DNA from 2 places in the Paenibacillus sp. MER 180 genome. Region 2 is predicted to be linked to the other one. Evidence: riboswitches for the same ligand, from Rfam matches in the RefSeq annotation. Region 2 holds a riboswitch; the other holds the start of a gene.
The links. Region 2 has a riboswitch for FMN ahead of ribD (bifunctional diaminohydroxyphosphoribosylaminopyrimidine deaminase/5-amino-6-(5-phosphoribosylamino)uracil reductase RibD). Riboswitches for the same ligand answer to the same signal wherever they lie in the genome.
Positions count from the first base shown of each region.

Region 1: linked by a shared signal. The riboswitch ahead of M3661_RS10260 (DMT family transporter) and the one ahead of ribD (bifunctional diaminohydroxyphosphoribosylaminopyrimidine deaminase/5-amino-6-(5-phosphoribosylamino)uracil reductase RibD) in region 2 are both predicted to bind FMN.

Region 1 covers NZ_JAMAVT010000005.1:195,198-198,358, forward strand. The annotation lists gene ytaF (sporulation membrane protein YtaF) at 1-343, shown strand, start outside; gene M3661_RS10260 (DMT family transporter) at 466-1,386, opposite strand; FMN riboswitch at 1,490-1,669, opposite strand; gene M3661_RS10265 (GNAT family N-acetyltransferase) at 1,909-3,090, shown strand.
Region 2 covers NZ_JAMAVT010000003.1:260,179-263,339, reverse strand. The annotation lists gene ribE (riboflavin synthase) at 1-315, opposite strand, end outside; gene ribD (bifunctional diaminohydroxyphosphoribosylaminopyrimidine deaminase/5-amino-6-(5-phosphoribosylamino)uracil reductase RibD) at 296-1,465, opposite strand; FMN riboswitch at 1,796-1,954, opposite strand; gene M3661_RS06175 (peptidylprolyl isomerase) at 2,124-2,561, opposite strand; gene lysA (diaminopimelate decarboxylase) at 2,772-3,161, opposite strand, start outside.

The DNA of each region.
Region 1 (3,161 bases), on a different contig from region 2:
CAATGAAGCTAATTCAAACTCTTCACTAGAACGAATGCTGCAGAGACCAGAGGAAGCGGATAAGGATAAATCGGGGACGATTAACTTATGGGAAGCAGCTGTGCTTGGCGTTGCACTGTCTGCCAATGCGCTTACAAATGGCCTAAGTGCTGGACTTATCGGATTATCACCGCTCGCCATATCCCTAACCGCAGCGATCGGCAGTTTTGTCACATTGTGGCTGGGTGCCGTGCTTGGGCAGAAGATGGCCAACATTCGCATAGGACGCTATACAGTAGGACAATTCAGCACGGTGCTAAGCGGAGCTATCATCATTCTTGTCGCTATCAATTCTTTCTTCTAACCTAACTAACATAAGAGACCCTGTCTGCTATGCGTTCAAGGCATAGCAGACAGGGTCTCTTATCATTTATGGAAGACGATTGACAGCAACTTCATTAAGAATCATTGCACTGCCACCGCCGATTAATTTTGTCTTGATACCATATACAACGCAATCCAGATGAGAACGAAGCCTGAAATTTGCGCTGCAGTGACCGCCTGATGGAACACGAACCAGTTCATCATCATCCCTACCAATGGGAATGACAACTCAGCTAGAGTCGCATAAGAGGCCTTAGTAGTGGATAGACCGCGATAATACAGCAAGAGACTAACCAATCCTGGAAGAAGGGCCTGCAAGAAGATGTAGAACGACAGCGTTCCCCATTCTGATGCGGCGAAATTCCAGCTTGGAGACTCCCATGATGTCAGCACAATGAGCAGAGGGAGTGCCATCACAAATCGCAGCGATGTGACCGTCTCATATTCCATTTTGTCGAGAAGCAACCGTCCCATAACTGTGGAACCGCCCCATAGGAATGCTGCTCCAAGTGCCAATAGACTGCTGAAGCCAATGACTTCATTGTAATGCCCAATTGGCAATGACCATCCAAAAGTCAATAAATACGTACCGATAATAGCAAGAATAAGCAGCAGTGAGAAGCGACGCGGAAGTGTCTCCTTCAACAACAGCCGCGCTAAAATGATAGCAAAGACTGGTTGAAGCTTCTGCAATAGCAGTACTCCATTCGCATCACCATGTGCAAATGCTTCTGTAAACATAATGGTGGCTATTACTGAGCCGCCCCATGACAGGAACAGCAATGCCAGTACATGCTTCCATGTGCAGTTGCGCAGCTCTTTCCGGTGCATCCATAACACCGGTATCGCGTACAAGGCGAGCATCAGATGCTCAATCAATACAATTTGGGTGGAAGTCATAGACTCCATGACCCATACCCGGAACAGTGGGCCAATCCCCCACAGTGCCGCTCCCATCGCGACGAACCATACTCCTCTTGCGGAGCCGCTCATGCGTGTGTCGGCCTGGATACGATGTTCCATATTCAATAACCTCCAAGGTTGTTGAATATAGGATCTAGACATGCAGAAGAGAAAAATTCGCATTAGACCTGTTGTTGTATGCAGTTGTACCAAACAACGTGTGCGAGATCTTCTTCCATCCGGACTATACCGTCGGCCTTGGCTTCTCACCAAGTCAGTCGCTGTTCATCCGTTCTATGCTTACATGTTACAGTAACCGAGTAAGCGAACAGCGAGTCGCGGGCTCGGGCGCAGCTGCACCCATACCGCCGGTCAGGAATTTCACCCTGCCCTGAAGATCCATATTCAATCCACATAGTAGCATGCTGTTGCGTCCTTGACATGCCCTGACTTCATTATATCTAGATTTTCAGATTGAGCAATATGACATTTCGCATTTTCATGAAAGTTTTCACCATTTGCATATATTACCACTCCCAAGTTTTCAACCAAACCTTCTTCACTCAATCATTGCATCTCTGTCTATTTCATCTACAATAGATCATATATAGCTGCACAATCATATATTGAGGAGGATTGTTCATGTCAATTGTTCGTTTGAACAAGAAACAGTTTTCTGAAGCCATATCGCTATCCGAGTATTCTTTCCAGTACAGCGTTGATTCTGGAGACTATGATGAATATTTGCATAAGATGGGGAAACATGAGATTTTTGGCGTGTACGATGAAGGCAAGCTCGCTGCGAAGCTTCATATCCTTCCTTTTCACATCTATATTGGTCAGAATAAGCTGAAAATGGGGGGAATCGGTGGGGTTGCCACCTATCCTGAATTTCGACGCAAAGGATATGCCAAGCAATTGCTGCACCACTCACTACGTGTGATGCAGGCCGCGGGAACTTCTATATCCATGCTCTATCCTTTCTCCATCCCCTTCTATCGCAAAGCAGGCTGGGAAGTCTTCAGTGACCGCATGACCTGCCAATTTACCCGTCATGATCTTATTCCATTTAACCCTGAACCGACAGGCGTTGTTCGCCGCTATACCAAGGATACGCATTCTATAGATATTGAAACGGTATATGACGCATGGTCATCGCAGCATTCAGGTATGATCGTTCGCGATCACGAATGGTGGCTTGATCACTATCATAATCGCACCGCGGCGGTGTATTATGACGAGCATTCGCATCCTCAAGGGTATATGTTGTATGAGATAAAAAACAATGCTATGCATGTACATGAATTCATGTGCGTTACAAGGGATTCTAGACAGGGGCTATGGAATTATATTTGTCAGCATGATTCTATGCTAGAGCAAGTAAATATGCGTCTTTGTGAGAATGAGCGCCTGTTTTTTGCCTTGAACCTTCCACGAATTGTGCGTACCATACAACCATTTGTCATGGCACGAATTGTAGATATCACTTTATTTCTACAGCAATATACGTTTGCACCTGTACCTGTACACCTTCCCCTCTCTATATACATAAGTGACGACCAGGCTCCGTGGAACAATGTTGTCATTCATTTTGACAACGGGCAAGCTGCTATTCACTCTCAAGATAGGAATCAGGTTCTTACCGCTGTCAACACGACCAACACCCTGTCCATGAACATTAGAGCACTCACAACCATGCTGCTAGGTTATCAGCGACCATGCGAATTGTTCGATAACGGATTTATTGCGGGTTCCATCAACAGTATTGAAATTCTAGAGCAGTTCGCTCCCCGACTTCATCCGTATATATCCGACGCTTTCTAAGCTAAGCGAAGTAAGTATGATCATCCATCTCCAATTGGCATGACGGTACGATCAGTTGCAGCGTCTCTCCC
Region 2 (3,161 bases):
AAGACCATCTACATGTCCTTGCACAATATGACCGCCGAATCGTCCGCCTGCTGCCATTGCACGCTCTAGATTGACCGGATCGCCCGGCCTTAAATCCTTCAAATTCGTATGGCGGAACGTCTGCGGCATCACATCCGCCATGAAGGAGCTGCCATCATAGGACGTTGAGGTCAGACAAACACCATTGACGGCGATGCTATCCCCCAGCTTCATGCCTTCTAGAACCTTAGATGCTCGGATATGAAGCACCATCGCCTCGCCTCGCTTCATCACAGCCTGCAGTGAGCCCACTTCTTCAATGAGTCCGGTGAACATTGCTATGCTCCTCCTTTATGCTGGAATGAGTCAAATGCTCCACCTCACGCTTGCCGAACGGATATCCAGTGATGCAGATATTATCTCCGAACTTCTCAACCTCCACATACTGAAGCCGGTATGCATCCTGCATCCGCTCTACACCTTCAAACACAAAACTACCAGGCGCATGCTGACCGCCGACGACAATCGGAGCCATAAATATTGCAACTTTGTCGACCAGCTTCTTCTCTAGCATCGCTCCATTCAATCGACCTCCACCTTCAAGGAGTATGGATCCGATCTCATGTTGGCCGCACCATTCCATCATCTGCCGAAGGTCTACCTTCTCGCCTTCTCCGCACTCGATGACCTCCACGCCTCGGGACACCAATTCACGCCGCTTCTCCCCGCTTGCCCGTGCAGTTGTGAAGATGCAGGTTCGTGCAGCTTGATCGGTTACGACGTTGGCGTCCATAGGGATCCGAAGCTTCGAGTCTACAATCAAGCGCACTGGGTTTACCCCAGGGACTGACAGACGTGTTGTCAGCGATGGATCATCCGCAAGCACAGTGCCTATGCCTACCATAATCGCTTGATGACGGTGCCTCATCGAATGAACGAGTTCACGACTTCGCTCATTCGAGATCCACTTGCTGTCCCCAGTCGAAGTAGCGATCTTGCCGTCCAGCGTACTTGCTGTCTTGAGGGTAACGAACGGAATGCCGGTCGTAATATGCTTAGCGAACATTTCAATCAGTGCGAGACCTCTCTCCCGAAGCACATCCAACGTTATCCCAATTCCATGATCCTTCAGTAGAGCAATTCCTCTCCCTGCAACCGCTGGATTCGGATCGACGCAAGCGATCACGACACGGGCAATTCCCGCTTCAATCAATCGCAGACTGCAAGGCGGTGTTCGCCCATAGTGGCTGCATGGCTCAAGGGTCACATACGCAGTTGCTCCTCTCGCCGCTTCACCAGCCATCTGTAAAGCATGGACTTCCGCATGGCCTTCACCACGCCGCAAATGAGCTCCAAGACCGACGATTCGTCCCTCGTTCACAATGACACAGCCAACTGCAGGGTTCACATCGGTCTGTCCAAGCACCTGCTCTGCCATGTTCACAGCGAGCTGCATGTACAGTTCATCATTGATAACAGCAGACATTGGGTATCCTCCTTTCCACAAACAGATCAAGGCTAACGCAAAAAAGCCCTTCGGATCCTCCGAAGGGCATGATTGATTGAGCTTGCAGGTATGTACTTAATTTCACAATAGACGCACATAAGCATAATTTCCATTTGTATATGACAAATAAAACCGACAACAAGGATGTTCTCAGCAAACTGCAACGATTTCGCATATGTCAAATACGACGATAGATGAATAGAAAACCTCACGCTTACGCAGGTATTCGCCGTCCATTTCGCCTGGAATGCTCATGAAATTGTGAAAATAAGAACTTGAAAGAACTAATTATCGAGTTCTTCTCTCCTGACGCCCCTTCTCCCATCCAGACTATACTGTCGGCTCTGGAGTTGCACCAGATCCACCGTGTGGACGAATCCACCCGGGTCACGGACTAAGAACACCTTGCACACGCAAGAATAGTTCATCACCGCCGGTCGGGAATTTCACCCTGCCCTGAAGGTCTGTCATTCGTATTGCTATAAAATTAGTTTCTAAGATGTTGCACTTAGAAGTGTACCACCTGACCTGGTAAAATGCAACTTGTGTCGCTTCACCGCATGGAACCATTCAGATGCGTTCAAATAAAAAAGACGTGCAGCAGCCAAGCTGCATACACGCCTTCCCTCAATTATTTCTATTCTTCCACGATTGTAACTTGCTTCATCTTGTCGCCTTGCTTAACAGCATCTACATGCTCCATGCCCTCTACAATTTTGCCAAATACCGTATGCACGCCATCCAAGTGAGGGAATGCATCGTAAGTGATGTAGAATTGGGAACCGCCTGTATCCTTGCCGGCATGCGCCATCGCAAGTACACCACGCTCATGCTTGTGCGGGTTGCCTTTTGTCTCACATTTGATTGTGTAGCCTGGGCCGCCTGTACCTGTTCCGTGCGGGCAACCGCCTTGCGCTACAAAGCCCGGAATAACACGGTGGAATGTCAAGCCGTTATAGAAACCTTCGTTGGACAGCTTCTCAAAGTTTGCAACGGTACCTGGTGCCTCTTGCTCATGGAGCTGGATTTTCACCGTGCCGCCTTTTTCCAATTCAATCAATGCATATTTGCTCATCATGTATCGTCTCCTTCCATATGTACAATGCTCACGCTTGCTCATCCGATTATACGTTATTTCTTAACAAAAAGAAAACACCCGATTTCTGCCTCATCGTTATGCCACGACAAGACAGATAATCGGATGATGTAATAGTTTCCATATCTGGTGTAACTTCGGATATGAAATTCAACTGCTGCCGCGAGCTTGCAATCGTCACATCCCGTACTATTTCAGCGCTGGCTCCTTGCGCAGACGAGCTGGAATGAAGTCATTGCGCACGATATCTTCATGCGACTCACGACGTACAACAATATCCGCTTCCCCGTTGTGCACGAACACGACAGCTGGTCTTGGAATACGGTTATAGTTGCTTGCCATCGAATAATTGTACGCACCTGTGCAGGACACAGCCAACAGATCGCCCTGCTGGACGGCAGGAAGCACAGCATCCCAAATCAGCATATCGCCGCTTTCGCAGCATTTTCCTGCTATCGACACTGTCTCCGTGTACTCATTAGTCGCACGGTTAGCAAGCAGTGCCTCATAACGAGACTCATACAGCGCTGGTCGAGGGTTGTCGGTCATCCCTCCATCAACAGCTACATATTTGCGCAC